4 regions of the Bradyrhizobium quebecense genome follow, and region 2 is predicted to be linked to each of the others. Evidence: predicted binding sites of a transcription regulator. Region 2 holds the regulator's gene; each other region holds the start of a gene.
The links. Region 2 encodes PhoB, which activates phosphate uptake and scavenging genes when phosphate is short. Its sites were predicted from a motif close to TGTCATNNANCTGTCAT; they were not measured.

Region 1 (7,952 bases), 1.0 Mb from region 2:
GATCTACAGCTGAGCGTGCAACGCGGCTGACTGCTCAAGATTCTGCAGCACGGCGCCTCAGGGCGCCGTGCTTTTTTATGCCGCCTTCCGTGCATTGACGGCAAAGGAGACCGCTCGACATCGCCGCGCCATGCGGCAGCCGCGAGCGCGCCATCGTCGCGCCGCACCGAAACCTCAATCGAACCAGTCCTTTCCTCGCTGGGTCTCACCACGAGAAACGGTGCGCCTTTGAGTTCGGCGTGCCGTTCGTCTCGCGCGCGATGCGATGTTTCCCGGAGGGATGTGATGCGAAAGATTGCGAATTGTCTTGTGACCACCAGTCTGGTGCTGGCGGGAGCGCTGGTTGCCGGGCCGCTGCATGCGGCCAATCTCGACGCGGCGTCGCAGGTCGACGCCGTGACCGTCTATCCCGATGGCGCGAGCGTCACCCGCGTCATTACGCTCGATCTGCCGGCCGGTGACAACACGCTCGTCGCGAAGGATTTCCCGATGGGCCTCGATCCGTCCTCGCTCCGCGTGGAGGGTGAGGCCGGCGGCAAGCTGACGATCGGCGCCATCGACGCGCGGCCGCCGCGCCCGGTGGAGCCGGCGAACCTGCCCGAGATCGACAAGCGGATCGAGGCGCTGCGGGATCAGCGCGAGGATCTGCAGGGGATCATCACCTCGGCCGAGGCGCGGCGCAAATTCGCCGAACACTTCGCCGAGGCCTCGCCGGTCGGGATCGGCGAGAAGGGCGAGGCACGTCCGGTCAGCGAGTGGCGCGCCGCGTTCTCTGCGGTCGGGGACGAAGTCGCAACCGCCGACACCGCGATCCGCGACGCCGCGCGCAAGCAGCGCGACATCGATCGCGAGATCGCACACCTCGAAGCCGATCGCGCCGCCAAGCCGCCGAGCAAGCTCGAGGTGCGGATCGAGCTTGCCTCCGCGGCCGCGACCCGCGCGACATTGCGGGTGACCTATGCGGTGCGCAACGCCCGCTGGATGCCGCTTTACGACGCCCGTCTCGACACCGGCGCCAGGGATCGCAAGCCCGCGATCGAACTGGTGCGCCGCGCCGAGATTACCCAGTCGACCGGCGAGGATTGGTCGAACGTCGCGCTCGCCGTCTCCACCGTGCGCGTCGCCCGCGGCGGCAATGCACCCGACCTCCATTCGCTGATCGTGCAGTACCCGCAGCCGCCGCGGCCGCTTGCGTGGCGAAATAGGGAGGATGGCGTGCAACAGCGCTCGGCCGCGGCGCCCGCTCCGGTCGCCGACGCGCTCAAGGAATTCCACCTTGGTGGGGGGGCGGTCATTGCGGAACAAGAGGCCACAGCTGACGTCGGCGCCTTCCAGGCCACGTTCAAAATTCCCGGCCGTGTCAGCGTCGCCGCCAACGAGGGCGCCAAGAGCCTGCGCATCTCGACGGCGACGATCACCCCTGATCTCGCGGTGCGCGCCGTTCCGGTGATCGATCCGACCGCGTTCCTGGAGGCGAGCTTCGTGCAGGCCGACGAGGCGCCGTTGTTGCCGGGGCAGGTCTCGATCTATCGCGACGGCATCTTTGTCGGTCGCAGCCGGATGGCCACCGCCGCCAAGGACGAGACCGTGCGGCTCGGCTTCGGCGCCGACGACAAGGTCAAAATCGAGCGCACGGTGGTGAAGCGCAATGAAGGCTCCGCCGGCCTGATCGTGACGACGTCGAAGACCGACGAGCGCGCCTTCAAAACCACGGTGCGCAACGGCCACGACTTCCCGATCAAGGTCGCGATCCAGGATCAGCTCCCGGTCAGCGAGAACGACGATATCGTGGTCGAGATGCTGCCGTCGTCGACGCCGGCGACGACAACCAATCTGCGCGACAGACGCGGGGTGCTGGAGTGGGCGTTCGAGGCCAAGGCCGGTGAAGTCCGTGATGTCAATTTCGCCTGGCGGATGCGCTGGCCCAAGGACAAGGGCGTCGTGATGGTGCCGGCGGGCTGATCTGCACCGGCAGCCGATGACTTCCCTCCCGATCTCGGGCATCACTTTGCCAACGGCAAAAAGCCGAGATCGGGAGGATCCATGAGCTACCAGCACATCATCGTCGATGATCCGCGTCCGCGCGTCCGCCGCATCACGCTGAACCGGCCCGAGAAGCGCAATGCGCTGAACAACCGCTTGCGCGGCGAGATTTTCGAGGTGCTGGAGCAGGCCGATCGCGACCCCGACATTTCGATCTCGATCCTGCGTGGCGCGGGTCCGTGTTTTTCGGCAGGCTATGATCTCTCCGCCGACAACCGCGTCGACCAGCCCTATCATTCGGCGTCCGGCCCCGGCCAGTGGTCGCGCCACGTCGTCGAGGGCTGGTTCTCGATCTGGGATCTGGCAAAGCCGGTGATCGCGCAGGTGCACGGCTATTGCCTCGCCGGCGGCACCGAGCTCGCGACCGCCTGCGACGTGGTCTATGTCGCCGACGATGCCCAGATCGGCTATCCGCCGGTGCGGCTGATGAGCCCGCCCGACATGCAGTATCACCCTTGGCTGGTCGGCATGCGCCGCGCCATGGAATTGATGCTGACGGGCGATGCAATGTCCGGCCGCGAGGCCGCCGAGTGGGGCTATGCGACCCGCTCGTTCCCGCTCGCCGAGCTGGAGGCGAAGACGCTGGATTTCGCCGAGCGCGCGGCGAAGGTGCCGGTCGAGCTGCAGCAGCTCAACAAGCGCAGCGTGCATCGCGCGATGGAGATCATGGGCGCCCGCGCCGCGATGCGCGCCGGCACCGAGATCCAGGCGCTGGCCTTCACCACCGAGGCGAGCAAGGCCTACATGGCCGGCTTCCGCCGCGACGGCGGCAGCGTGAAGGCCCAACTTGACCAGCGCGACACGACGTTCGGCGATTACCGGACCAAGAAGGAGTGACGGCTTGACGGCGAACGCGGGCTAGAAGCCCGCGTCCTCCTCCAGCCATTGCTGATTGTCCCAGCGCGCGCGGCGGCCGACGACATATTCGCGAACATCGTCCATGAAGCGCACTTTGCTGGCGAGTGCTCCAATGAAAGCCACGATCGCCGCGATCCAGGGCCACAGATGCATCAGCAGCGAGGCGGGTATTTGATTGGCGAACCCCGCCTGCAGCGCACCCGTGACCAGGTAAGCCAACACGCCCCAAGCAACGGCCAAGATCGTCGCCACGACCTCATAGCTGTTCTGATGAAATCTCACCAACCGTCGCATCAAGGCCAGGTAGGCAAAGTAGACGATCACGCCGAGAATCAAAGCGATGAGCCCGGGCGGAAGCCCCCAGCTCTGGTCCCAGGCCAAGTACGCAACGAAGCCCGCGGCGATGAACGCCTCGATGCAGGTCAGGCTGGATTTATCTCGCATGATTTGCCCCGAAGCGATTCAAGTATCGGCCGAGGCTATCATCATCGAGCGCTTCGGTAGAAGGGCAATTGCAAGACAACCGTTGGCGCCTTGTCCAGCGCGATCCTATGTTCGGGAATTCGGACGAAGAAGGAGCGAGCTAACGCTGAGTGAGGCGGGGCAGCTCCATCACCGTCACCCTGAGGAGGCCGCAAAGCGGCCGTCTCGAAGGGCGACGGCCCGGCTTGCTCCGCGCGGCATCGTCGGGGCCGTGCATCCTTCGAGGTTCGCTCCGCTCGCACCTCAGGATGACGGGACTGCTTCCGCATATTCACTGTCATGCCCCGCCTTGAGCGGGGCATCCAGTACGCCGCGGCTCATCCGTTGAGTTCGGACGCCTCTGGAATACTGGATCGCCCGGTTGAGCCGGGCGATGACACCGTTGTGTGTAGCGCGAGCAACCGCTCACTTCGCCTTCAGGAAGTCGCCGACTTCGAGCAGCACGAACTCGTTGTCATCGGCCTTGTTCGGGTCGCGGCTCGAGGAGAACGGCAGATTGTTGTCGTTGCCGACGATGATGCGGGTCTCGTCGACCCGGTCGACGTTCTCGATGGTGAAGAACGGGAAGGTGTAGACGCCGTCGTTGAGCGGCTTGCGGGCCTTCTTGTTCGGATCGCGGATCTTCATCAGGTCGATATAGGCGATCTTGCGCACCGGCTTGCCGACATTGGCGTCGGACAGCTCGATCTTGTAGACCCGCTTGAACTTGGCGAGGTCAGGGAAACAGTTCTCGCCGCGCTGGCCTTGCGGGCAGGCCTTGTCGGCGGTGCCTTCGCCATTGTCGCGCTCGATCTCGAGGCCCTGGGTCGGATCAATCATGTTGAAGTCGCCGATCGCATTGCCGTTCTGCTCGAACACATATTGCCAATAGCGACCGGTGAACTTCTCCGCCGCGACGTCGAATTCCAGGATGCGCGAGGCTTCCTTGCCGTCGACCTTCTCCCAGTCCTTCTTGTCGGCATCCCACAGCGGCCCTTCGAGCAGGCCGTAGAGGAACTTGCCGTCCTTGCAGGAGGCAAAGCCCTCATAGCCCTTGGAACGGCGCAGATTGACGTTGGTGTAGCTTGCGCCGGGCGCGCCGGGCGACTGCACGGCCCAGTGATCCGGCGAGCGCACCGGCTTGCCGTCGGCGACCGTCTCGAACACCGCGAGGATCTTGCCGGTCTTGTCGGCCTTGAGGATGTAGGGCCCGAACTCGTCGCCGATCCAGAAGGTGTCGTTGATGATCTGGAAGCCCTCGGTGTCGAAATCGGCACCGGTGAGGTAGCGCTTGGCGGTGTCCTCATGCACGATGCGGAACGGCACCTTCTTGTCGGTATCGTGCAGGAACACGGTCTCCTGACGCTCGATCTTGCCGTTCGCCCAGTCCATCTTGTAGCGGTTCAGGTACAGCATCGAGTCCGCCGAGTTGTAGCGCGAGCCCATGCCGTTATCGGTGATCACCCAGAACGAGCCGTCGGGCATCGCCTTGATGCCGGAATGGCCTTGCAGCGGCTGGCCCTTGAATGGCAGCGACACGCCGGTCGGCCGCTCGTAGGACTTGCCCATCACGGTGCCGATGGCGTCGACGCGCTTGCCGGTGGTGTACTTGCCCGATGTCTTCAAATCGTTCGGGGCATCCGCGGGGGCGTCGATGAAGCTCTCCGCCGGCATCACGGCATGTCCTGCCAGCGTCGCCAGGAATTCGCCCTCGCTCTGCGCGAACGCGGAGGTGGCGAGCAGGATCGAGGCGACGGAACAGAGCAGTGACAGGCGCATGGTTGATCTCCCAAAGGATAAACGATGCGATGTTCTCCGAGCCGCCTGTTACAGCCGGCTGACAGTTTTGTGAATCGCGGATGTTGCGACGGGATAAGGCTTGCGGCGTTACGTCGCCTTGCCCGCCGGCCGCATCGTCTGCGGCAGCAGGAAGGGCACGCCGCTCGTAGTATAGTCGATCGTGGCGTCGATCTCGAAGATCTGCCTCAGCGTGTCCGCTTGCATCGCGGCGGCACGGTCGCCGTCGACGGCAAGCCGGCCGCGATGCAGCAGCAGGATGCGGTCGGCGAACCGCATCGCGAGGTTGAGGTCGTGCAGGATCGCGATCACGGCGGTGCCGCGCGCGGCGCGCCGCCGGGCGGTTTCGACCAGGTCGATCTGATGCCGCAAATCGAGGCTCGAGGTCGGCTCGTCCAGCAGCAACAGCCCCGGCCCATGCAGCGCCTCGCCGCAGGCGAGCTGCACCAGCACGCGGGCGAAATGCGCGCGCTGCTGCTCGCCGCCGGACAGCGTCGGCAATTGCCTGAACCGGAAATGCGCCAGCCCGACCTCGTCCAGCGCGGCAGTGACCAGCGCCCGCGTCACCGCGCGCGGACGCTCGCCGGCGCCCATGCTGACGATTTCCTCGACCGTGAACGGGAAGGTGACGTTGACGTGCTGCGACAGCATCGCACGGTGCCGTGCCAGCTCGCGCGGACCATAGGCGTTGAGGTCGCGCTGCCTGAGCCGGATCGTTCCGCGCGACGGACGGAGATCGCCCGACAGCATCCGCAACAGGGTCGATTTGCCGGCGCCGTTGGGACCGACGATCGCGACCATCTCGCCGGCGCCGATCTGCAGCGAGACCGCATCGACCAGCGCCGCGCCGCCGACCGTCATCGATACCGACTGCGCCTCCAGCAGCGCGCTCATAGCGACACCAGGGAGCGCTGGCGCAGCAGCATGGCAAGGAAGAACGGTGCGCCGATCGCCGCGGTCAGGATGCCGATCGGCATTTCCGCGGGGGCCACGATGGTGCGCGCCACCGTGTCGGCGCCGACCAGCAGGATGGCGCCGAGCGATGCGGAGGCCGGCAGCAGCAGGCGATGCCCGGGTCCGATCACCAGCCGCAGCAGATGCGGCACCACGATGCCGACGAAACCGACCACGCCGCAGACCGAAACCGCGACCCCGGTCATCGCCGACACCAGCACGATCGAGATCCGCTTCAGCCGTTCGACATCGACGCCGCTGTGGAACGCCTCGGCCTCGCCGAGCACGAGCACGTCGAGCCCGCGCGCAATCCAGAGGCAGGCGATCAGGGCCACGGCCAGCACCGGCGCCAGCGCCGTGAGCTTGGTCCAGGTCGCGCCGCTCAGCGAACCCAGCATCCAGAAGGTGATGTCGCGCAGCTGGCGGTCGTCGGCGACGAAGACCAGCAGCCCGATGCCGGCATTGGCGATCGCGGCAATTGCAAGTCCGGCGAGCAGGAAGATCGCAATCGAGGTCCGGCCGCCGCGGCTCGCAATGCCATAAAGCACGATGGTCGTGACCAGCGAACCGGCGAAGGCCGCGATCGGCAGCAGCTGATGCTGCAGGAAGCGCAAGCTCTCGCCGAACTGGCTGTCGGTGAACACGATCGCCGCCGCGGCGGCAAACGCGCCGCCGGAGGAGACGCCGACCAGCGCCGGGTCGGCGAGGGGGTTGCGGAACAGGCCCTGCATGATTGTGCCTGATACGGCAAGGAGTCCGCCGACCATCGCGGCCGCGGCGATCCGCGGGATCCGGATCGACCACACCACGAGCTGGTCGCGCGCGAGCAGCGGGTTGGCCGCGCCGTCGGCCCATAGTCCGAGCGCGGCGGGAAGCCGTGCCATTGGGATACCCGCGGCGCCGACCGTCAGGGCGACCAGAGCGCTTGCTGCGAGCGCCGCAAGCAGGCAGAGCAGGGCGAGTGTCGCTGCCGGCCGCAGCGACATGCCGGCGCGCCGTTGGTTCGCACGCGTGCGGCGTTCGGCCAGCACACTCATTGCCGGCAGTTCGCGGTCAGCGCCGCCGGCTTGAAGGTGGCGGCCTCCGGCGCCAGCGCCGGATAGAGCTTGACCGAGAGGTCGCGTGCCGCGGCCGCGGTGCGCGGCCCGAAGCCGAGCAGGTAAAGCCCCTCCATCGAGATGAAGGCCTTGTTGGCCGCGACCGGTGTCAGCGCGAAGGCCGGATGCGCGAACACGGCCTCCGGCGTCAGCGAATCCTTGCCGCGATCGATCGACAGCACGACATCCGGTTTCGCGGCCACGATGGCTTCGTCGTTGACCGGCTTGTAGCCGTCGTAACCGTCGATCGCGTTGACGCCGCCGGCGAGCTGGATGATCTCGTCCGCGGCGGTCTTGTGGCCCGCGGCCAACGCCCGGCCGTTCAGGAGCGACATCACGAACATCACGCGCACCGGCTTTGCCACTTTGGCGCGCAGTGTGCGCAGTTGTGTGAGATCGTTTTCCACCGCCGTGGCCAGGCAGGCGGCGCGCGGATCGGCGCCCATGGCGTGGCCCACCAGCCTGATCTTCTCCACCAGCCCGGTCTCCGAGAACGTCTCCGGCACCAGCACCAGCGGCACCTTGGCCGCCTCCAGCACTTCCATGGTCTCCTTCGGCCCGGAGCCCTGCACCGCAAGCACCAGCGATGGATGCAGGCCGAGCACGCCCTCCGGCGACAGCTGACGCATGTAGCCGACGTCGGGCTTCTCGCGCAGTGCGGACGGCGGGTAGAGGCTGGTCGCATCGACGCCGGCAATGCGGTCCTCGAAGCCGAGCGCATAGAGGATCTCGGTGATTGCG
Region 2 (7,952 bases):
CGTAGACCGACGAGCAGAACTCGCAAGTCACGACCACCTTGCCGTCCTTGACCATCTCGGCGCGATCGTTCGGCGCAAAGCTCTTCAGCATCGACGACACCGCATCGCGCGAGCACGAGCACTGCGCGCGCAGCGTTTGCGGGTTGAAGACGCGCACGCCGCGTTCGTGGAACAGGCGGTACAGCAGCCGCTCGCCGGAGAGATCGGGATCGATCAGCTCGACATCCTCAACGGTGGAGATCAGCGACTGCCCCTCGACCCAGGCGTCGTCATCCGGCACGCTGTGCGTGGCCGTGCCTTCCGGCGCATCGCCGGGATGCAGATCGGCCTGCTTGGCGCGTTCGGGGGCCTTGGGCAGGAATTGCAGCAGGATGCCGCCGGCGCGCCAGTGCAGCTTGCCGCCTTCGCCGCCGCGCATCTCCTCGCCGACCGCGAGCCGCACCCGCGTCGGAATCTGCTCCGAGCGCAGGAAATATTCGTGGGCCGCCTCTTCCAGGCCGCCGCCGTCGAGCGCGACCAGGCCCTGGTAGCGGCTGGTGTTCGCGCCCTGATCGATCGTCATTGCAAGGTGGCCCTTGCCGAGCAGCTCACCCGAACTCTGCCCGTCCTTGAGGCGCGCCACATCGTAGCGCGCATAGGCACGCAGCCGGTCGGGCGCCTGGAAATCGACGATCAGGAGCGAGACCGGACCGTCGGTCCGGGTCTGCAGGATGAAGCGGCCCTCGAACTTGACGGAGGAGCCGAGCAGCGTGGTGAGCACGATGGCCTCACCGAGCAGCTTGCCGACCGCGGGCGGATAATCGTGCTTGTGCAGGATCTCGTCGAGCGCGGGGCCGAGCCGGGTCAGCCGGCCGCGCAAGTCCAGCGCACCGACCTCGAAGGCCAGCACGGCATCGTCAACAGGAACCGCCGAGGGCGCGCGAATGGGCGTCTCGGCCTGAATTTTGATGTCGGGGGATTGTGAAACCATGGCGCTCTATCTGGGGTCTCGGACCATGAAATAAAGGGGTTCAGCATACCGGGAATCGACGTCGTCCCTGCGAAAGCAGGGACCCATATGTGGACGGCCCCCGTGGCACAAGAGCTTTCTGGGATTGGTCGGATCGCTGTCATCCATATGTCCGGCCTGTTTGATGCGATCGTGTTGATCGCTGGGCCAAGATGGTTTCCGCGACGCGAGTGCCAAACAACCTGGCGACCTTGTGAAGGCCAATGGGTCCCGCGGCTTGTCTCGCGTTCTGGATCGATCGATCATTCCATCTGCTCTTGCAGCTCCGGTTCGTCCGGCGAGCGCTACGTCCGGCCGGCCGACCTGTTAGGTGACAGCGTTCATGCGTGCGGCATCATAGCTCTCGCCGGTCGCCATCAGCTTCCAGGCGATGCGGGCCACCTTGTTGGCGAGCGCCACGGCCGCAAGCTTCGGCGGCTTGCGCCTGAGCAACGCCACGAGCCAGCGCGAGGGGTGGCCGCGCCCGAGCCTTGCCTGCCGGATCACCGCGGTCGCCCCGGCCACGAGCAGGCGACGCAGGGTCTCGTCGCCAGCGCGGGTGATCTTGCCGAGCCTGGTTTTGCCGGCGGTGGAATGGTCCTTGGGCGTCAGGCCGAGCCAGGCCGCGAACAAGCGGCCGGAGCGGAAGGCGTGCGGGTCCGGCGTCTTCATCACAAGCGAGGTCGCGATGATCGGACCGACCGAGGGGATCTGGGCCAGACGACGGCTTGTGGCGTTGGCCTGGTGCCAGGCCAGCAGCCTGGCCTCGACCGCCTTCAGCTCACCCTGCAACTGCGCATAGTCACGGCCCTGCATGGCGAACAGCTCGCGCGCCATAGCGGGAACGCTCTCGTCCTGCGTGATCCGGGCCAACAGCGGCTCGATCTTGTCCAACCCCTTCGGCGCGATCAGGCCAAACTCCGCCGCGTAGCCGCGGATCGCATTGCTGAGCTGGGTACGGCGGCCGATCAGCCCATCGCGGACACCTGCAAGCATCAGCGCGGCCTGCTGTTCGGCGCTCTTCACCGGCACAAACCGCATCCGCGGTCGGCCCATCGCTTCGCACACCCCATCCGCATCTCGCCCGTCGTTCTTGTTCCGCAGCACATAAGGCTTCACCAACTGCGGCGCTATCAGCTTCACCTCATGGCCAAGCTTGCCAAGCTCGCGCCCCCAGTAATGAGCCGCCCCGCAGGCCTCCATCCCGATCACGGTCGGCGGAAGCTTGGCAAAAAACTCAAGCACCTGCTTGCGCGACAGCTTCTTGCGCAACACCGGCTGTTCCGCCGCGTCAACTCCATGCAGCACAAAAATATGCTTCGACGTATCCATCCCAATACGGATAATCTCTCTCACGGACGGTCTCCTTGTCTGAGATTTACAACAACCTCATTCTGGCACACTGATGCCGTAGGGGGCCGTCCACACCATCAACCACAGGATTTTGTCGCGGCACAAGGCGTCTGCCCATGTGCCTTTTTCGCAGGCCGCGGCGTATGGGTCCCTGCTCCAGTGCGCAATTGCGCACAAGGCAGGGACGACGGCATTGATGTCGTCGACTACGCGACCGTGTCGAAACACCAGGCCAGAATGCCCTTCTGCGCATGCAGGCGGTTTTCCGCCTCGTCGAACACCACAGATTGCGGGCCGTCGATCACCTCGTCGGTGACCTCCTCGCCGCGATGCGCGGGCAGGCAGTGCATGAACAGCGCGTCCGGCTTGGCGAGCGACATCAGCTTGGCATTGACCTGATAGGGCTTCAGCACGTTGTGGCGGTGCTCGCCCTCCTTGTCGCCCATCGACACCCAGGTGTCGGTGACGACGCAGTCGGCGCCGCGCACGGCGGCTTCCGGATCGGTGCCGAGCATGATCGGCGCGCCGGTGGCCTTGATCCAGTCCCGCATCGGCTTCTTCGGCGAGAGCTCGGGCGGGGTGGCAATGTTGAGATTGAACTTGAACCGCTCCGCAGCGTGCGCCCAGGAGGCCAGCACGTTGTTGTCGTCGCCGGTCCAGGCCACCGTCTTGCCCTCGATCGAGCCGCGGTTTTCCTCATAGGTCATGAGGTCGGCCATCACCTGGCAGGGATGCGAACGCCGGGTCAGGCCGTTGATGACGGGCACGGTGGCGTGGGCGGCGAGCTCGAGCAGCGCGTCATGGTTGAGGATGCGGATCATGATCGCATCGACATAACGCGACAGCACGCGCGCGGTGTCGGCGATGGTCTCGCCGCGGCCGAGCTGCATCTCGGCGCCGGTCAGCATGATGGATTCACCGCCGAGCTGGCGCATGCCGACGTCGAACGACACCCTTGTGCGGGTCGACGGGCGCTCGAAGATCATCGCCAGCGTCTTGCCTTCGAGCGGCTTCCTGCCCTTCTCATGCGCCTTCAGCCTCGCCTTCATGGCGGCTCCGGCTTCGAGCATGTTGCGCAGCTCGGCGAGCGGCAGCTCGTTGATGTCGAGGAAGTGACGGACCGGCTTGCTCATTATCCAGCCGCCTTCTTCGGCTGCGGCGCCGATAGCACAGAGCAGGCGCGCTCGAGCGCTGTGATCGACTGGTCGATCTCGGCCTCGGTCACGATCAGGGGCGCCAGGAACCGCACCACATTGTCGCCGGCGCCGACGGTGAGCAGCTTCTCGTTGCGCAGCGCGGCGATCAGATCGCCCGACGGCACCACCGCCTTGACTCCGATCAACAGGCCCTCGCCGCGCACCTCCGACAGCACGCCGGGATAGCGGTCGACCACGGAAGCGAGCTTCTGCTTGAGCAGCAGCGACATCTTCTGCACGTGCTCGAAGAAACCGGGCTTGAGCATGACGTCGAGCACCGCATTGGCGGCGGCGACCGCCAGCGGATTACCGCCGAAAGTCGAGCCGTGCGAGCCCGGCGCCATGCCGGCCGCAGCCTGCGCGGTCGCCAGCACCGCGCCGATCGGGAACCCGCCGCCGAGCGCCTTCGCCAGCGACATCACGTCCGGCGTGACGCCGGTGCGCTTGTAGGCGAACAGCTCGCCGGTGCGGCCCATGCCGGTCTGCACCTCGTCGAAGGCGAGCAGCAGGCCATGCTCGTCGCACAGCGCGCGCAGTGCTTTGAAGAACGCCTGCGGCGCCGAGCGCACGCCGCCCTCGCCCTGCACCGGCTCGATCAGGATGCCGGCGGTGTGCGGGCCGATCGCCTTCTTCACCGCCTCGATGTCGCCGTGCGGCACCTGGTCGAAGCCGTCCATCGGCGGGCCAAAGCCTTCGAGATATTTCGCCGAGCCGGTCGCAGCCAGCGTGCCCAGCGTACGGCCATGGAAGGCGCCTTCGAAGGTGATGATGCGGTAGCGTTCGGGATGGCCCTTGGAGAAGTGGTGGTGGCGGACCAGCTTGATCACGCCCTCCATCGCTTCGGCGCCGGAATTGCAGAAGAACACGAAGTCGGCAAAGCTCTGCTCGCACAGCCGCGCGGCAAGCACCTCGCCGTCCGGGCTCTTGAACAGGTTCGACATGTGCCAGAGCTTGGTCGCCTGTTCCTGCAGCGCCTTGACCAGATGCGGGTGCGCATGCCCGAGCGCGTTCACCGCGACACCCGAGGTGAAATCGAGATAGCGGTCGCCGTTGGTTGCGATCAGCCAGGCGCCCTCGCCGCGCTCGAAGCCGAGATCGACCCGGGCGAAGACGGGGAGCAGATGCGACGAGGCGTTGGTCATGGCGTTCACTGCCGGTTTGAAGCCGTCAATTGCTGCGCGCCTTGACGCCAACGCAGCAACCGCCAGCTTCGGAAAACAAAACGGCCGCCTTTGCGGGCGGCACGTACGGGTCATTCTATGCGGCGGCCGGTAAGTGTCAATCGTCAGGAGCCGGCCTTTGCTGGCCTTCCTGCAATGCGAAACCAGCGCAATCCGGAGCATTCCGGTGCGGTGGAAAAGCCTCATAGCAATGCTTAACTTTGTGGGAACATGTGGACGCACGGCCGCGGACTCTTGCGCCAGAGTCACGCCATATTGTAGCGTTTGGCCTGTCGGGTACGACATCTCGTGCGGCAGTACTGGACCCTCTAAGTAGCCTTCGTGTCTCGTGTAAACGTTCGGGCGCAACACCGTGCCCGGCGAGGGCTAAGGGATTCTGGCCGCAGGGATATTTGTCCAGATTGGCTCGCAGCGCCGCTCCGATGAGTGGCCGGCGCCATGCGAAAGGAAGAATGCGATGACTGTATTGACCTGGTCCGACGATCGCGTCGAGCAGCTGAAGAAGCTCTGGGAATCCGGCCTCTCGGCCAGCCAGATCGCGGCGGAACTTGGCAATGTGACGCGAAACGCCGTGATCGGCAAAGTGCATCGGCTCGGCCTCTCCGGCCGCGCCAAGGCCCCCTCCACGGCCGCGCCGCGGCAGCGCAAGGCCCGCCCCGCCCAGCACATGATGCGGGTGGCGCGCCCGGTCTCGCGCGGCAACACCGCGCTTGCGCACGCCTTCGAGGTCGAGATGGAGCCCGATCCGATCTCCTTCGACAACGTGGTGCCGATGAGCCAGCGGCTGTCGCTGCTCGAGCTCAACGAGGCCACCTGCCACTGGCCGGTCGGCGATCCCTCGAGCCCGGAATTCTTCTTCTGCGGCGGCAAGGCGCTCGCCGGCCTGCCCTATTGCGCGCATCACTCGCGCGTTGCCTACCAGCCCGCCAACGATCGCCGCCGGCCGTCGGCGAAGCCACAGATCAAGTAGCACTCGGGAAACTGCCTGGACTGCAAAAACAAATCCCCGCGAAAGCGGGGATTTTTTTGTGTGATCGTAGCGCGGAAGTATCCACCAGCGTCGTCCCGGCGAAAGCCGGGACAACGCCGTGTTGTGGCTTGAGGTTGCCGTGCAAGCCTTACGGCTGCGGCTCGGCCTTGGCAAACCGGTCGTCGAGCGCATAACCGGCGCCGCGCACGGTGCGGATCGGATCCTGCTCGCGGCCCGGATTGAGCAGCTTGCGCAGGCGGCCGATGTGCACGTCGACGGTACGCTCATCGATATAGATGTCGCGGCCCCAGACGCTGTCGAGCAGCTGCTCGCGGCTGAACACGCGGCCGGGATGCTCGAGGAAGAATTCGAGCAGCCGATACTCGGTCGGACCGAGATCGATCGGACGTCCCGAGCGCGCCACGCGGCGCTTCTCGCGATCGAGCTCGATGTCGCCGTAGGTCAGCACGGTTGCAAGCCGCTCCGGGCTCGCGCGGCGCAGCAGGCCCTTCACCCGTGCCAGCAATTCCGGCACCGAGAACGGCTTGACGATGTAGTCGTCGGCGCCGGTGGCAAGCCCGCGCACGCGCTCGCTCTCCTCGCCGCGCGCGGTCAGCATGATGATCGGAAGCTGCTTGGTCTCGGGACGCGCCCGCAGGCGGCGGCACAGCTCGATGCCGGACAGGCCCGGCAGCATCCAGTCCAGTACCACGAGGTCGGGAACGCGCTCCTTCAGGCGGGTGTCGGCATCGTCGCCGCGCCCGACCGTTTCGACATCGTAGCCTTCCGCATCGAGGTTGTAGCGCAACAGTGTCGTCAGCGCTTCCTCGTCTTCGACTACCAGAATGCGTGCGCTCATCGGTTTAAATTCTCTCTCTGTGGTGATCCGTTGCCCAGACGCAAACCGAAACGCTTACTTTCCTGACCATAATCCCCGCGGAGACGACTTGTCGTGAAGACAATCCGGCCCCGCGCCTGCGGATCATGTCCTAGGTACCCGGCACCGTGGTGGCAAAGTTGGTCATGTCGCCCTTCGGGCGCTTGTCGGTGATCTGCTGGCCCTCGATCATGTAGAACACGGTTTCGGCGATGTTGGTGGCGTGATCGCCGATCCGCTCGATGTTCTTGGCGCAGAACATCAGATGGATGCAGAACGAGATGTTGCGCGGATCCTCCATCATGTAGGTCAAGAGCTCGCGGAACAGCGAGGTGCAGATCGCATCGACCTCCTCGTCGCCCTTCCAGACGTTCATCGCCGCCGGCAGATCGTGCGCGGCATAGGCGTCGAGCACCGACTTGACCTGCGACAGCACGAGGTCGGTCATGTGCTCCAGGCCGCGGATCAGCTTCAGCGGCTGGAAATCGCTTTCCAGCGCCGCGACGCGCTTGCCCATGTTCTTGGCGAGGTCGCCGATCCGCTCGAGGTCGGTGGCCACGCGCATCGCGCTGACGATTTCACGCAGGTCGATCGCCATCGGCTGGCGGCGGGCGATCGTCAGCACCGCGCGCTCTTCGATGACGCGCTGCAGCTTGTCGATCTCGATGTCGGCGGCGACCACGCGCTTGCCGAGCGCGACGTCGCGACGGATCAGCGCGTCGACCGACTCGGTGATCATCCGCTCGACGAGGCCGCCCATTTCGGCGACCAGGCGAGTCAACTCCTGCAGGTCGCTGTCGAATGCCTTGGCGGTATGTTCAGAAGCCATCTTGTATCTCCTCAGCCGAACCGGCCGGTGATGTAATCCTGAGTCCGTCGATCGCTCGGCGAGGTGAAGATCTTGTTGGTGTCGTCGAACTCGATCAGCTCGCCGAGATACATGAAGGCGGTCTTGTCGGAGACGCGCGCCGCCTGCTGCATGTTGTGGGTGACGATTGCGATCGTGTAGTCCTCGGAGAGCTCCTGGATCAACTCCTCGACCTTGGCGGTCGAGATCGGATCGAGCGCCGAGCACGGCTCGTCGAACAGGATCACCTCGGGCCGCACCGCCACGGTGCGCGCGATGCACAGGCGCTGCTGCTGGCCGCCGGAAAGCGACAGGCCGGAAGCGTTCAGCTTGTCCTTGACCTCGTTCCACAGCGCGCCGCCGCGCAGCGCCTTCTCGACCCGGTCGTCCATCTCGGACTTCGAGATCTTCTCGTAGAGGCGGATGCCGAAGGCGATGTTCTCGTAGATCGTCATCGGGAACGGCGTCGGCTTCTGGAACACCATGCCGACCCGCGCGCGGAGCAGATTGAGGTCGAGCTTGGGATCGAGAATGTTGGTC
Region 3 (7,952 bases), 1.6 Mb from region 2:
TGCGCGCGGCTGGAGCGTGCGATCGGCCAGCCGCTGGCGCAGGCGGCCGAATAGGCCAAAGCGCCTTCGAGCGAAGTGGCTACCGGTTCGTGTGAAGAAAACGCGTCAAAACAAGAACCTAGAGCCCCGTTCCGCTACCGTTGGAACGGCGCTCGAGGCGGCGGCAGCGGAACTTTCCACGGCCGCCCTGGTTGACTGGTAACCCTGCCCGCGAGACGCGGCTGGATTCGCGCGGCCGGGTCCCTACATGATAGCTGTTCTGTTCGAGTGATTTCAGGAGGCCTTTTGATGGTCCTGAAAAATGCTTTTGTTGCAACTGTTTGCACCGCGTACCTGGCGTTGGGTGGCGTGGCGTTTGCTGATGACTATCGACCAAGCGAGTTCTTCAGCCTCGATCTCTCGCGGGCCGTGCTCTCGCCGAAGCCGCTTGGCCCGCCGGCGCAGTTCGAGCCGGTTCCGGTCGAGGCGAAGACCGACCATGGCCCGGATCAGCACGCCAGTGTCGAACCGAAGGTCGAACAGCCGAAAGTCGAGCCGCAGAAGGCCGTGCGGACGACCAGGGTGTCGGCACCGCATGAACCCAAGCGCGCAGTGGCGCACGTCCCCGCCCGCGCCAAGCTCGCGCGGCGGCATTCGAACCCGCTCGATGCGGAAGCCCGCGACACCAGGATCCAGACCTGGCCGTGCCGCACCGGCGGCATCTGCAACTGGCAGCGGTGAGGGCGGTTCGGCGGTCTCACGCCAACTCGCGCGCGCGTTCGTACTAATACCGAACCCGTCATCCTTCGAGGCTCGCTCCGCTCGCACCTCAAGATGACGGGTTCGGCGTTTGCGCGCTTGGCGCCTGACGACACCGTTCAGATCTCGATCTCGTCCCCCCTAGTCATCCCGCCGTCGCAAAACCGTCGACGCAGAGTCAAGAAACCGTAAGGGCGGAGTCAAACAGCGCAGGCAAAACCTTCGTTGCGATTCGACGAAGGTTATTCGATGCCGACAGCGATCTCCGCGAGGGGGCGAGGCCTCACAAGGCGTCAGCTTCTGGTGCGCGCGGCGTCTACGGCCGCGCTGGCGGGATTGGGCTCGCTGGCAAAGCCATATCTGAGCCGCGCCGCGGATCGGCCTGCGATCGCGGGCATCCAGTCCGGCGACGTCGCCAGCGATTCCGCGGTCATCTGGGCTCGCGCCGATCGCGCCGCGCGCATGCAGATCGAATGCGCCGCGGTGGAAAGCTTCGCCACTATCCTGCGTACCGCGTCCGCCGATGCACTGCCTGAGCGCGACTTCACCGCCAAGCTGCTGCTCGACGGCCTGCCGCCGGGCCAGGACCTATTTTACCGTATCCGCTTCGAGGATCGCGACGGCGTCGCCGGCGAAAGCCGCATTGGGCATTTCCGCACCGCGCCGGTCGACCGCCACTCGGTCTCGTTCGTCTGGTCCGGCGACGTCGTGGGGCAGGGCTGGGGCATCGACCCCGCGCGCGGCGGCCTGCGCAGCTATCGCACCATGCTGAACGAGCGCCCGGATTTCTTCATCCACTCCGGCGATCACATCTATGCGGATTGCACGGTGCCGTCTGAGCAGACCCTGCCGAACGGCGAGATCTGGCGCAACCTCGTCACCGAGGAGAAATCGGTCGTCGCGCACAGCCTCGAGGAGTTTCGCGGCAACTACAAATACAACTGGCTCGACGAGAATTTCCGTGCCTTCCACGCCGAGGTACCGATGTTGGCGCAGTGGGACGACCACGAGGTGGCCGACGACTGGGCGCCGATCGGCACCGCTGACGCAACCGGCTACGATACGGACGGCACCTCGCGCCTGGTGGCGCGGGCGCGCCGCGCCTTCCACGAATTCATGCCCATGCGGCTGATGCCGGAGCGCGACGGCCGGGTCTATCGCAAGATCGCCTATGGGCCGCTGCTCGACGTCTTCATCGTCGACATGCGCTCCTATCGCGATTCCAGCTGGAACAAGCAGGGCGACGCGGACCAGGCGTTCATCCTTGGTCAGGATCAGCTCGCCTGGCTGAAGCGGGAGCTGGTGGCGTCGGATGCCGTCTGGAAGGTGGTCGCCGCGGATCTGCCGATCGGCCTCGTCAGCCTGGATGCCGTCGCGCTCGGCGACGGCCCGCTTGAGCGGCGCGAGCACGAGATCGCCGATCTCTTGTCCTTCATGAAGCGCGCCGGCATCCGCAACACGGTGTGGCTCACCGCCGACATGCACTACACCGCTGCGCATCATTATGATCCGAACCGCGCCGTGTTTCAGGAGTTCGAGCCGTTCTGGGAATTCGTCTCCGGCCCGCTGCATGCCGGCACCTGGTCGCCAGGCGAGCTCGACAACACCTTCGGCCCCAAAGCGATGTACCAGAAGGGCTGCTCGGCCGAGCAGGGCGACAATCTCGCGCCGTGCTTCGGCCTGCAATTCTTCGGCCGCGTCGACATCGACGGCAAGACCGGCGTGATGAAAGTGACCCTGAAGGACGTCGACAACCACGATCTCTGGTCGGTCGACATCGAGCCGCGGCCGGATGCGCGGCCCGCCCAGATCATGGCGCAACACATCTAGAACCCATAGCGTTTTCGAGCGAGGTGGGTTCCGGTTCGCGTGAGGAAAACGCGTCAAGCGAGGATTCGTCGCGACATCTTGATTTGCGGGTGCCTTGCCCGAAGGGCCGGTTTGCGGGCAGACTGCGTGTTGGTAGTTCTGCCAATTTCATTCCGACTAGACGATTTGCTGGCGTGACGTCGTCGATGACATCGGCGTCCCACGCGTCAGGAGCTATCCATGGACAGTCTGCAGACACAGGGCATCAGCCTGCCGCAGCTCGGGCTCGGCACCTTCCGCATGCAGGGCGACGCCTGCCGCGCGGCGGTCGAGAGCGCGCTCGGGCTCGGTTACCGCCATATCGACACCGCCGAGATGTACGGCAATGAGGAAGCGATCGGGGCCGCAATCGCAGACGCGAAGGTCGCGCGCAAGGACCTGCATGTGACCACCAAGGTCTGGCACGAGAACCTGGCGCCGGACGCGATCCGGAAAGCGTTCGACGCGAGCCTGAAGAAGCTGCCCCTCGATCACGTCGACCTTTATCTGGTGCACTGGCCGTCGCGGAACATGAAGCTGCCCGCGGTCTTCGAGACGCTGATGAAGCTGAAGCAGGAGGGCCGCACCCGCGCGATCGGCGTCGCCAATTTCACCACCGCGCTGCTCAGGACCGTGGTCGAGGACATCAAGGCGCCGATCGCCTGCAACCAGATCGAATATCATGCGATGCTGGACCAGACGCCGGTGCAAAAATATCTCGCCGCGAAATCGATCCCGCTGGTGGCCTATTGCCCCCTGGCCCAGGGTCGTTTCGCGACCGACGAGACGCTGGCGAAAATCGGCAGCAAGCATGATGCGACCGCAGCCCAGGTGGCGCTGAAATGGCTGCTCGACCAGGATGGCGTTGCGGCCATCCCGAAAGCCTCGCGCGCGGAAAGCCAAAAGGCCAATCTCGACGCGCTGAAGGTCAAGCTCGACGACGACGACCGCAAGGCGATCGCTGCGCTGCGCAAGGACATGCGCTGCGTCAATCCAGGTTTTGCGCCGGCGTGGGATTAAGCCGTCGACCTCCCGATACGATTGCTGAAAAAGAAAATGGCTCCGCGAGGAGCCATTTTCCGTTGTGTCGGTCTCTTGGATGTGTCGGCGGTTAGTAGCGGTCGCGCCGAATTACGACCGTGCGGTCATGGTCGTGATGCCAGCCACGATGCCAACCACGGTCATGGCGCATCTCGGCGCGCGCACCCCAGCCGCGATCCCAGTGATGGTGATGGCCGCGCTTGATCACGACGGTCTCGGCGCTCGCGATCGACGGAACGGCCACTGCAAGCGTACCAATCGCCGCAAGAACAAAACCAATTTTTTTCATTTCATCCTCCTCAAATGATGCGGGGAGGAAACCGTACAGGCATCGAAACGTTCCTTCGGAATCGGCGGAGTTTTCTGAACGGTTGTTCAGGTGGCCTTGCCTAACCACTGCGTCCGACGCATCATCGTGCCATAACAATCAATGTTCGGGGGGACGTTGCCGTGAGTGGATTTTCACGCCGGGATTTTTTGAAGGGTACGGGATCGGCCGCCGCTGCTGTGATTGCAGGGCCGGCCGCTGCGGCGATGGGGCCGGACGACAAATTCGACCTCGTGATCAAGAGCGGCGACGTGATCGATCCCAGCCAGTCGCTGCGCGGCAAGCGCGACATCGGTATCCGCTGGGGCCTGATCGAGGCGATCGAGGACGAGATCCCGGCCGCGCGCGCCGCCAAGATCATCGACGCATCGGGCAAGCTCGTGATGCCGGGCCTCGTTGACCTGCACTGCCACGTCTATCCCTACGGCTCGGCAATCGGCATTCCCGCCGACGAGCTGGTGCAGTTCCAGGGCACCACGACGGTCGTCTCGGCCGGCGATGCCGGCGTCAACAATCTCGCGGCGCTGCGGCGCTTCATCGTCGCGCAGTCGCGGACGCGGATCTACGCCTTCGTTCATATCGCCAACAACGGCCTGTCGGCCTTCCCGGTGGCCGAGCTCTACAACATCGACAACGCCCAGGTCGAAGCCTGCGCGATGGCGCTCGCCGAGAACCCGGACTTCCTGATCGGGGTCAAGGTGCGGATGTCGGAGAACGTCATCTTCAAGCATGGCATCGAGCCGCTGAAGCGCGGCATCCAGGCCTGCGAGATGTGCGGCTGGCCGGCGCGGATGATGGTGCATATCGGCGGTGTCGAGACCAGGGAGTTGATGTCCGACATCCTCGATCTGCTGCGGCCGGGCGATATCCTCACCCACGCCTATTCCGGCGCGCCGAACATGTCCGGCGCCTTCACCAACATCGTGCAGGACGGCAAGCTGCTGCCGGCGGCGCTCGCGGCCAAGCAACGCGGCGTGCTGTTCGACGTCGGCCATGGCGGCGGCAGCTTCGATTTCACGGTCGCCGAGATCGCCATCCCCGCCGGTTGCACGCCCGATACGATCTCGTCCGACATCCACGTCTTCTCGGGCAATTCGCCCGGCATCCCGTTCCTGCCGAATGTGATGAGCAAGTTCCTGGCGATGGGCTCCTCGCTGGATCAGGTGGTGGCGATGGCGACCTCGGTGCCGGCGCGGATCATCAACCGCACCCCGAAGATCGGCACGCTGCAGCGCGGGGCCCCCGGCGATGTCGCGATCCTGGACCTCATCGAAGGCCCGGTCACCTTCGTCGACACCCGCAACAACAAGCGCGACGGCAATCTGCAGCTGAAGCCGGTGCAGACCGTGGTCAACGGCGTGCCGTTCGGCCGGCCCTATCAGGCGCCGTTTTCGGTGCGATAAGCGGCAGGCCCCGCCGGTTTCCTGTCATTGATCCGCGTCAAGGACAGGAAATCTTGCTCGTCGATGATGGGCAATTATAAGGGGCACGTCGTGACTGGGAATCGTTCCTCCATAGACCGATTGGCACGCTCTTCCGCGCCTGGTGGTACGTCGTTTTCCGAAAGCGACTTCCTGCGGCAACTGGGCGAGGCCATGCGCGGGGCGCGGGCTAATATCGGCATGACGCGTCGCGAACTGGCCCGCCGATCCGGCGTGTCGCAGCGCTACATTGCTCTCATCGAAGCGGGCAAGGGCAACGTCTCAATCTTGCTGCTGCTGCGCATTTTGAACGCGTTCCGCAGCGACGCCCCCAAGCCGGCCTGACCGGGAAAGGGAAGATCACGCCGATGGGTGAACTCGTTCTTGCTGCCAAGGTCAGCCACGTACCGTCCCTGATGCTGTCGGAACGCCCCGATCACCCGTTGCACGATGCGCGGGCCGGCGCGGTCGCCGCATTACATGAGCTCGGCCGGCGCGCCAGGGAACGCGGCGTGTCGACCTTCGTGGTGTTCGATACGCATTGGCTGTCCAATTTCGGCTACCACATCAACGCCAATACCCGGCACGGCGGCTCATTCACGAGCCACGAGGCGCCGCAGATGATCAAGGATCTGCGCTACGATTGGCCGGGGAATACCGCGCTTGCGGAAGCGATTGCGAGCGAGGCGGAGAGCGATGGCCTCAATGTGATGGCGCACCGGGTCGAAAGCCTCGGTCTTGAATACGGCACCATCGTCCCGATGCACTACCTGAACCAAGATGGCTGGGCCAAGGTCGTCTCGGTTGCGTCGCCGCTGTTCACGTCGATGGAGGAGAGCCGGCTGCTCGGCGAAGCGACTCGCCGTGCGATCGCGCGGTCCGGTGAGCGGGTCGCGCTGCTCGCCAGCGGATCGCTGTCGCATCGGTTATTGCCGAACAAGAAGCTTGGCCCCGAAGCCTGGACATCGATCGCCAGCGAATTCAACCGCCAGGTCGATCTGCGTGTGCTCGAGCTGTGGCAGCAGCGCCGTTACCGGGAGTTCCTCGACATGCTCCCCGATTACGCTGTGCGGTGCAACGGCGAGGGCGGCATGGCCGATACCATCATGCTATTTGCCGCGCTCGGCTGGTACGATTTTCATGGCGCGGCCGAGCAGCTCTGCGATTATTTTCCGTCGAGCGGCAGCGGCCAGGTGCATGTGGAATTTCACCTGACCGCGTGAGACGGCGAATGCGGATCGCTAGCCGTGCTTCTCCACATTGCTGCTGCGCGCCGGCACGCCGAATTCCTTGCGGCACACCTCGGCCAGCACCGCGACGCCCTCGCGGATCTGCTCGTGCGAGGGGCTGGCGAAGCAGAGGCGGAGCCGGCTGCTGGAATGGGCCTTGTTGGTCGACCATTCCGGTCCCGGATTGATCGAGACCCCGGCGGCAAGCGCCGCCTGGTAGAGCTTCAACGTGTCGACATTGTCGGGCAGCTTGACCCAGAGGAAGATGCCGCCCTTGGGCGCCTCGAATTCGGCCGCGGTGCCGAACTGCTCGTTCAGCGCCTCCATCAGCGTGTCGAGCTTGGCGCGCAGGCCACGGGTCAGCCGCGGAACGTGGGTCGCAAAATGCGGCGCGCAATATTCCGAGAGCACCATCTGCTCCAGCGCGCCCGAGCCGGCGTCGGTCTTCAGCGGCAGCATCCGCGACATGATTTCCCAGGGCGCGACGATGAAGCCGACCCGCAGCGCCGGTGCGATCGACTTCGAGAACGAGCCGATATGGATCACGCCGCCATGCTTGCTCATGGCATAGATCGCGGGCGGCCGTTCGCCGTTCCAGATCAGATCGGCATAGCAATCGTCCTCGAAGATCGGCACGCCGTATTCTTTGGACAGCGTCAGCATCTCGGCGCGGGGGCTCTCGGGGAGGATCGAGCCGGTCGGGTTCTGCACGGTCGGGATGGTGTAGATGTATTTCGGCGTGATGCCGCGCCGCTTGTGATCGGCGAGCGCTGCGGCCAGCGCATCGATCCGGATGCCGTCGCCATCAAGGGGAATGCCGACCGCGTTGACGCCGAGGCGGGTCAGCCGGTTCAGCGAGCCCTGATAGGTTTCCTGCTCGATCAGCACGGTGTCGCCCTTGGCGAGCAGCGTGTGATTGACGAGGTCAAGCGCCTGCAGCGAGCCGGAGACGATCATGATCTCGTCCGGCGTGCAGGCAATCCCGGCGTCGCGCTTCAGCTTCTCGGTGAGGAACTGGCGCAGCGGCAGATAGCCCTGCGGCCCGTGCGCGAGGTTGTAGGTCGCGAGATTCCTGCCCTCGCGCTTCAGCACGGCATTGACCGCTTCCAGTAGTCCGTCGACCGGGACCTGGTCGGGATCGTTGTTGCCGCCGACGAAGCAGTATTTCGCGAGCCCGGTCCAGCGCGCGGCCGGCGCAGGCAGGCCGGCCGGAAGCAGCGGTGCAAAGTCGAACTGGGCTGAGGTGGACATGGACGTTTCGCTCCGTGTTGTTGTCGTTGAGAAGGCCCGTGGCAAAGGCCTTCCATGAAGTCAGTTCTTGCCGGTCGGCCGGATCGGGCGACCCTG
Region 4 (7,952 bases), 620 kb from region 2:
TCCCGCCAGCAAGGTCGCCGCAACCGCAAGCGTCGCCGTGCCGTCGAGATTGAGCAGCAGGCCGAGCCCGGGCGTCGCGATGATCAGCGGCAGTCCCGCGGCGATCCAATGCGCCAGCGCCTTGGCCGCGCAGGCGAGTTCCAGCGGCGTCCGGCTCATCACGATCAGGTCGAGCGAGCCGTCCTCGTGATCGGCCGTGAACAGCCGGTCGAGGGTGAGCAGGCTCGCGAGCAGTGCGCCGAGCCAGAGGATGGCGGGGCCAAGTCGCGACAGCAGCGCCAGATCGGGCCCGACCGCGAACGGCATCAGCACCGTGACGGTGAGGAAGAACAGCACGCCGATCAACGCCCCGCCGCCGACGCGCAGCGCGATCTTGATGTCGCGGCGGATCAATGCGGCCAGCGCGCTCATGCTGTGCCTCCCATCCGCAAATCGCGCGCATCGATGCCGAGCGGCAGATGGGTCGCGGCGACGATCAGGCCGCCGCTCGCGAGATGGTCGCGCATCAGGCCGACGAAGAGCGCCTGTCCGGCCGCATCGAGCGCCGATGTCGGCTCGTCCAGCAGCCACACCGGCCGCCGCACCGAGAGCAGGCGCGCGATCGACAGCCGGCGGCGCTGGCCGGCGGAGAGGTAGGCGGCCGGCAGATGCGCGGCGTGGTCGAGCGCTACGGCGGCTAGGCAGCGGTCGGCGTTCTGGGTCTCGCCGCCGAGGAATTCCCGCCAGAAGGAAAGATTCTCCGCGACGCTCAGCGCCGGCTTTAGCGCGTCGCGGTGGCCGAGATAGTGGGCCTGTTCGGGCAGGCTGAGCTCGGCGTCGCCGCCTTCGAGCACCATCGAGCCCTCGGCGGGAACCAAGAGCCCGGCGAGGACGCGCAGCAACGAGGTCTTGCCCGCGCCGTTGGGCCCGGTGACGGCAAGCGCCTCACCGGCCGTCGCCGACAGATCGAGGCTAGAGAACACCTCGCGTCCGCCGCGCACGCATTTCAGATTTCGTCCCGAGAGCCGCATGGTTCGTCTTGTCACAGCCCTCTGAAATCTTTCGCTACCGCGTGAGAATTTTTGGGTCGCGCAACGCTGTCGCACGCTTGTCGGTGTGGCGGTGCTTCTAGAAAGGTTCTATAAGCCCGGAACTTGATGCAGCACACACAATCGGCGGCCGCAAGCCATCCAGGCCATCCCCTTGGCCCGTGTCGATCGCCGGTGTTTAGTTACCCTTGCTGGGTATAACTGAAAATTGGGATTCCTCGCATGACCTCGCTCGACAGCTTCAAATGCCGCAAGACCATGAAGGTCGGCGGCAAGTCCTACGTCTATTACAGCCTGCCCCAGGCAGAGAAGAACGGACTGAAGGGTATCTCGAAGCTGCCGTATTCGATGAAGGTTCTGCTCGAGAACCTGCTGCGCAACGAGGACGGCCGCACCGTCAAGAAGGAAGACATCGTTGCGGTGTCGAAGTGGCTGAAGAAGCGCCAGCTCGAGCACGAAATCGCGTTCCGCCCGGCGCGCGTCCTGATGCAGGATTTCACCGGCGTTCCGGCCGTGGTCGATCTCGCGGCGATGCGCAACGCGATGCAGAACCTCGGCGGCGACGCCGAGAAGATCAACCCGCTGGTGCCGGTCGATCTCGTCATCGACCACTCGGTGATCGTCAACTTCTTCGGTGACAACAAGGCGTTCGCGAAGAACGTCACCGAGGAATACAAGCAGAACCAGGAGCGCTACGAGTTCCTGAAGTGGGGCCAGAAGGCGTTCTCGAACTTCTCAGTGGTGCCGCCCGGCACCGGCATCTGCCACCAGGTCAATCTCGAATACCTCGCGCAGACGGTGTGGACCAAGAAGGAGAAGATGACGGTCGGCAAGAAGACCGGCACCTTCGAGGTCGCCTATCCGGACTCGCTCGTCGGCACCGACTCGCACACCACGATGGTCAACGGCCTCGCCGTGCTTGGCTGGGGCGTCGGCGGCATCGAGGCGGAAGCCTGCATGCTCGGCCAGCCGCTGTCGATGCTGTTGCCGGAAGTGGTCGGCTTCAAGCTCAAGGGCCAGCTCAAGGAAGGCGTCACCGCGACCGACCTGGTGCTGACCGTCACCCAGATGCTGCGCAAGCTCGGCGTGGTCGGCAAGTTCGTCGAGTTCTTCGGCCCGGGTCTCGATTTCCTGTCGGTCGCGGACAAGGCGACCATCGGCAACATGGCGCCCGAATACGGCGCGACCTGCGGCTTCTTCCCGGTCGACGCCGCGACCATCGATTACCTGAAGACCTCGGGCCGCAAGGCCGATCGCGTCAAGCTGGTGCAGGCCTATGCCAAGGCGCAGGGCCTGTTCCGCACCGCCAAGTCGGCCGATCCGGTGTTCACCACCACGCTGACGCTCGACCTCGCCGACGTGGTGCCGTCGATGGCCGGACCGAAGCGCCCCGAAGGCCGCATCGCGCTGCCGGCGGTCTCGACCGGTTTCGCGACCGCGCTGGTCAACGAGTACAAGAAGCCCGATGGTGAGCAGAAGCGCTTCGCGGTCGAGGGCCGTAATTTCGACCTCGGCCATGGCGACGTCGTGATTGCCGCGATCACCTCCTGCACCAACACCTCGAACCCGAGCGTGCTGATCGGCGCCGGCCTGTTGGCGCGCAAGGCGGCCGCCAAGGGCCTGAAGGCCAAGCCGTGGGTGAAGACCTCGCTCGCGCCGGGCAGCCAGGTGGTGGCGGAATATCTCGCCAATTCCGGCCTGCAGGCCGATCTCGACAAGGTTGGCTTCAACCTGGTCGGCTTCGGCTGCACGACCTGCATCGGCAATTCCGGTCCGCTGCCGGAAGACATCTCGAAGTCGATCAACGACAACGGCATCGTTGCTGCCGCCGTGCTCTCGGGCAACCGCAACTTCGAAGGCCGCGTCTCGCCGGACGTGCAGGCGAACTACCTCGCTTCGCCGCCGCTGGTAGTCGCGCATGCGCTCGCCGGCACCGTGACCAAGGATCTCGCTGTCGAGCCGATCGGCATCGGCAAGGACGGCAAGCCGGTGTTCCTCAAGGACATCTGGCCGACCACCAAGGAGATCAACGCCTTCATGAAGAAGTACGTCACCGCGACGATCTTCAAGAAGAAGTACGCCGACGTGTTCAAGGGCGACACCAACTGGCGCAAGATCAAGACCACGGAAAGCGAGACCTATCGCTGGAACATGAGCTCGACCTATGTGCAGAACCCGCCCTATTTCGAAGGCATGAAGAAGCAGCCGGAGCCGATCGTCGACGTGGTCGACGCGCGGATCCTCGCGATGTTCGGCGACAAGATCACCACCGACCACATCTCGCCGGCCGGTTCGATCAAGCTGACTTCGCCCGCCGGCAAGTTCCTCAGCGAGCACCAGGTGCGCCCCGCCGACTTCAACCAGTACGGCACGCGGCGCGGCAACCATGAAGTGATGATGCGCGGCACCTTCGCCAACATCCGCATCAAGAACTTCATGCTCAAGGGCGCCGACGGCAATATCCCGGAAGGCGGTCTGACCAAGCACTGGCCCGACGGCGCGCAGATGTCGATCTACGACGCGGCGATGAAGTACCAGCAGGCGAACGTGCCGCTGGTGGTGTTCGCCGGCGCCGAATATGGCAACGGCTCGTCGCGCGACTGGGCCGCGAAGGGCACCCGCTTGCTCGGCGTGCGCGCGGTGATCTGCCAGAGCTTCGAGCGCATCCATCGCTCCAACCTGGTCGGCATGGGTGTGCTTCCGCTCACCTTCCAGGACGGCACGTCGTGGTCCTCGCTCGGCCTCAAGGGCGACGAGAAGGTCACGATCCGCGGGCTGCAGGGCGATTTGAAGCCGCGCCAGACGCTGACGGCCGAAATCGTCTCCGCCGACGGCGGCAAGCGGGACGTCCCGCTGCTCTGCCGCATCGATACGCTGGACGAGCTCGACTACTATCGCAACGGCGGCATCCTGCATTACGTGCTGCGCAAGCTCGCGGCCTAGGCCCTTTGTTTGAGCATGGTCTGCCCGGAAAACCGCTTCACACTTTTCCGGACCATGCTCTTGCGCGGATTTGTGATCGGTGCCTCACTGCTTAGTGAGTAGCGGCTAAAATGAAGGCGGCCTATGACAAGGCCGCCTTCTCGCGTTCTGGGGCACGCAAGTTCAAGGGACAACTTCATGCTCCGTACAAATACGGATGGAAATCATCACGACTGGTTCGCAGTATGACAGCGATGATGGCCTATAATTCTATCTCGCGATGGTCCAGCGCCCTCGGTTTCTGCGCGATCGTTGCGATCATCCGCCCCGCTCACGCCGATCCGCGTGCTGTCGTCGAACTCTTCACCTCGCAGGGATGCTCGTCCTGTCCGCCCGCGGACAAGATCATCGGAGACCTCGCGAAGGACCCCAACGTCATCGCGCTGAGCATGCCGATCGACTATTGGGACTATCTCGGCTGGAAGGACACGCTGGCCGATTCCCGTTTCAGCGCGCGCCAGAAAGCCTATTCGTATATGCGCGGCGACCGCGACGTCTACACGCCGCAGGCCGTGATCAACGGCTCCGCCCATGTGATCGGCAGCGACCGCGCCAGCATCGAGGACGCTATTAAGGACACCGAGAAGAGCGGCAGCGTGATGTCGGTGCCGGTGACGATGACGCTAACCGGCAAGCAGATCAACGTTTCAGTGGCCGCATCGAAATCGCCCGCGGTGTCGCGCGGCGAAGTCTGGATCTGCTCGATCTCGAAGTCGGTACCGATCTCGATCGCGCGCGGCGAGAACCGCGGCCGCGAGATCACCTACCACAACGTGGTGCGCAATCTCCTGAAGGTCGGTGACTGGAACGGCTCGTCCGGGAGCTGGACCGTGCCGCTCGAGAACATCACGCGCGATGGCGTCGATGCTGCGGCCGTCTACGTCCAGGACGGCAATCGCGACAAGCCGGGCCCGATGCTGGGCGCCGCATTCACCTCGCTTCACTAGAGCCTTTCGGTTCTGATTGATCAGAACCGAAGCTCTGGATTCTTGTTTGACGCGTTTTCTTCGCGCGAACCGGTGTCCACTTCGCTCGAAAACGCTCTAACGCTGCGCGGCGCTGGATTCTGCCAGTCGCGTCGTTGGGCCGCACGCATGTTGCCGTGCGGCTCCGCGCGCCGGCAAGCGTGCATCCACTGATTTGCTGAGAGGGAAGCGCCGAGGCTTTGCGGGTCTTGATCGCGCGTCATCGAGCAGGGCCCCAAAAACAAAAAGGACCAACTTTCGTTGGCCCAGTGTGTTGGGATTTGACTCCCCTGCGAACAGGCCCGATCCCGACGGCCCCGGGGGGCTGGGGGCTGAGGAATCCGGAACCGAAAGGACCGGGCCAACGCAGAATTTTCTTTTCGCAGGGCAGCGGGGCGGGCGATGGGCGGAAGTGGGGCAGCAATATGATTCCTCTAACGTTCCCGTGACTCTTCGGTTTTCCGGACAATCCGTCGCGCCTGACCGTGGTTAAGGGCTGGTTGCACTGTGAATGGCCCCTTGCAGGCTCCGTCGCTTAGCGCAATCATGTCACTCTCGTGACGATCCCGAAGTGGGGGCACCGGCCTTCGGATCCCGATCGTCACCGGGATGACAGGAGGCGCTCGATGAGTTTGATCTCGGAGGATAGTGATCCGAGTGGGAATCGTGCCGCGGCGCGTCCCGCCGCCGCGACCCTTCAGCCCAACCGCGTGACATTCAATCGACTTGAGCTCAACCGCATTCTCAATCTCTACGGCCGCATGGTCGCCGATGGCGAGTGGCGCGATTATGCGATCGACTTCCTGAAGGACCGTGCCGTGTTCTCGGTGTTCCGGCGCGCATCCGAAATGCCGATCTACCGGATCGAGAAGGATCCCCGGCTGGCGCGCAAGCAGGGCATGTACAGCGTGATTTCGGCGACCGGCCTGATCCTGCGCCGCGGCCACGAACTCGAACGGGTGCTGTTCGTGATCGATCGCAAGCTGTCGCTGGTATAGGCGCGGCAAATTCAGCAGACCGTAGCCCGGATGAAGCGAAGCGCAATCCGGCACAAGTTCATCTGCGGTTTCGGCGACCCCGGATTGTGCTGCGCCGCATCCGGGCTACGGACTGTAGCTCAGTCCGCTGGCACCGTCGCCGCGCCCTCGCCGAGCGCGCGCTGCATCATCACGGTGTCGAGCCAGCGGCCGAACTTCAGGCCGACATTCGGGTGCGTCCCGATCATCTGAAATCCGCAGCGGCGGTGCAGCCCGATCGAGCCGGCGTTGGCCGAGTCCCCGATCACCGCGATCATCTGCCGGAAGCCACGTCCGTCGCATTCGGCGATCAGGCGCTCCATCAGCCGGAGGCCGATGCCGCGGCGATGGACCGCAGGGTCCAGATAGACCGAGTTCTCGACCGTGAAGCGATAGGCCGGCCGCGGCCGGTAGGGACCGGCATAGGCATAGCCGGCGACGTGGCCGTCGAGCACGGCGACGAAATAAGGGAAGCCGCCATCGATCAGCGCGCTGTAGCGGCGGGTCATCTCGGCAAGGTCGGGCGGGATCAGCTCGAAGGTTGCGGTGCCGAAGCGTACCGCGTGCTCGTAGATCGCCGTGATCGAGGGCAGGTCCGCCTCGACGGTTAGCCTGATTTCCGGATTGGACCCCGCAGGATTGGACATGGGCGCGACAGTATTTTTGCCCTGCGCAAAAGAAAAGCCCCGGCCGCAAGGCCGGGACTTGGATTGGATCGATCGTCTCGCTCGAGGCGCTTAGTCGCGTTGGCCGAGCAGCTGCAGCAGCAGCGTGAACAGGTTGATGAAGTTCAGGTAGAGCGACAGCGCACCGGTGATTGCCGCACGCTCTGCCATCACGCCACCCTGCGAGGCGTAGCCGTAGATGTAGTCGTTCTTCAGCCGCTGGGTATCCCAGGCGGTGAGGCCCGCGAACACCAGCACGCCGACCACCGACACGATGAACTGCAGCGCCGAACTCGCCAGGAACAGGTTGACCAGGCTCGCGATGATGATGCCGATCAAGCCCATGAACAGGAACGAGCCCATGCCGCTCATGTCACGCTTGGTGGTGTAGCCGTAGAGGCTCAGCGCACCGAACGTCGCCGCGGTGATGAAGAACACGCGCACGATCGAGGTGTGCGTGTACACCAGAAAGATCGACGACAGCGACAGGCCCATCAGTGCCGAGAACACCCAGAACAGCAACTGGGCGGTCGCGGGCTGCAGGCGGTTGATGCCGGCCGAGATGACGAACACCATCGCCAGAGGGGCGAGGATGAACAGCCACTTCAGCGGGCTCACGAACATCGCGTAGCCGAACTGCGTCAGATAGGCGTTGCCAAACTTGGCGACGGCGGCGGACTGATCTGTGGTCACCGCACCCATGTAGACACCGAGCGCGGCCAAGCCGGTGATGGCCAGGCCGATGCTCATGTAGTTGTAGATGCGCAGCATGTAGGCGCGCAGACCGGCGTCGACGGCCGCAGCGTCAATGCGCCCGGCGGCCCGGCCGAAAGGAGAAGCGTAGTTGCGGTCTAGGTCCGACATGGTCGAATTCCCGTGGTTGGTCCCGGTGGAGCGCAAGGGATTTGCGGCGCCGGTTCTAAATCTATCTCAGATGGCTCGGTTTGCGGAACATTAATTGCGTGTCATTCAAACCGACTATCCGACCCGAGTGGTATGTGGGAAATTAACACATCCGACGCAAGCTTCCACGCGCGGCCGAATGTCGCTCTAGCCTAGCATTTATAGGCAAAACGGCGCTGCCGCCGCTACAAATTGTCACAAATTCCGCAACACCGAGGCCGGCTTCTGGTTCAGCGCGAGCAGCGTTCCGGCCAGCCCCAATCCGACCGTGACGACCAGTGCGGCGACGACGACCAGCGCGGCGCTGCCGGCCTGCCAGATGAAACTCAGCGTCATCAGCCGCGTCACGATCAGCCAGGCCGCGACCGAACCGGCGATCACCCCGAATATTGC

Region 1: a site for PhoB is predicted at 5,190-5,206, ahead of HU230_RS00415 (esterase-like activity of phytase family protein). Genes of this name have one in related genera too.
Region 3: a site for PhoB is predicted at 882-898, ahead of HU230_RS03220 (alkaline phosphatase D family protein). Genes of this name have one in related genera too.
Region 4: a site for PhoB is predicted at 5,522-5,538, ahead of HU230_RS34485 (DUF2794 domain-containing protein). Genes of this name have one in related genera too.

Annotation. Positions count from the first base shown of each region.
Region 1 is NZ_CP088022.1:71,061-79,012, forward strand. It holds gene HU230_RS00395 (thiolase family protein) at 1-13, shown strand, start outside; gene HU230_RS00400 (mucoidy inhibitor MuiA family protein) at 286-1,962, shown strand; gene HU230_RS00405 (enoyl-CoA hydratase-related protein) at 2,044-2,880, shown strand; gene HU230_RS00410 (hypothetical protein) at 2,902-3,345, opposite strand; gene HU230_RS00415 (esterase-like activity of phytase family protein) at 3,790-5,142, opposite strand; gene HU230_RS00420 (heme ABC transporter ATP-binding protein) at 5,251-6,054, opposite strand; gene HU230_RS00425 (FecCD family ABC transporter permease) at 6,051-7,151, opposite strand; gene HU230_RS00430 (heme/hemin ABC transporter substrate-binding protein) at 7,148-7,952, opposite strand, start outside.
Region 2 is NZ_CP088022.1:7,788,370-7,796,321, reverse strand. It holds gene HU230_RS37270 (Hsp33 family molecular chaperone) at 1-970, opposite strand, end outside; gene HU230_RS37265 (IS110 family RNA-guided transposase) at 1,316-2,344, opposite strand; gene argF (ornithine carbamoyltransferase) at 2,548-3,474, opposite strand; gene HU230_RS37255 (aspartate aminotransferase family protein) at 3,474-4,679, opposite strand; gene HU230_RS37250 (GcrA family cell cycle regulator) at 5,176-5,688, shown strand; gene phoB (phosphate regulon transcriptional regulator PhoB) at 5,837-6,547, opposite strand; gene phoU (phosphate signaling complex protein PhoU) at 6,678-7,394, opposite strand; gene pstB (phosphate ABC transporter ATP-binding protein PstB) at 7,406-7,952, opposite strand, start outside.
Region 3 is NZ_CP088022.1:644,415-652,366, forward strand. It holds gene HU230_RS03210 (indolepyruvate ferredoxin oxidoreductase family protein) at 1-54, shown strand, start outside; gene HU230_RS03215 (hypothetical protein) at 289-720, shown strand; gene HU230_RS03220 (alkaline phosphatase D family protein) at 988-2,568, shown strand; gene HU230_RS03225 (aldo/keto reductase) at 2,788-3,606, shown strand; gene HU230_RS03230 (hypothetical protein) at 3,698-3,916, opposite strand; gene HU230_RS03235 (amidohydrolase family protein) at 4,078-5,358, shown strand; gene HU230_RS03240 (helix-turn-helix domain-containing protein) at 5,422-5,721, shown strand; gene hpaD (3,4-dihydroxyphenylacetate 2,3-dioxygenase) at 5,745-6,599, shown strand; gene HU230_RS03250 (aminotransferase-like domain-containing protein) at 6,618-7,856, opposite strand; gene HU230_RS03255 (DUF3124 domain-containing protein) at 7,917-7,952, opposite strand, start outside.
Region 4 is NZ_CP088022.1:7,168,343-7,176,294, forward strand. It holds gene ccmB (heme exporter protein CcmB) at 1-411, opposite strand, end outside; gene ccmA (heme ABC exporter ATP-binding protein CcmA) at 408-1,010, opposite strand; gene acnA (aconitate hydratase AcnA) at 1,251-3,971, shown strand; gene HU230_RS34480 (DUF1223 domain-containing protein) at 4,196-4,957, shown strand; gene HU230_RS34485 (DUF2794 domain-containing protein) at 5,602-5,973, shown strand; gene HU230_RS34490 (GNAT family N-acetyltransferase) at 6,093-6,638, opposite strand; gene HU230_RS34495 (Bax inhibitor-1/YccA family protein) at 6,729-7,520, opposite strand; gene HU230_RS34500 (ABC transporter permease) at 7,755-7,952, opposite strand, start outside.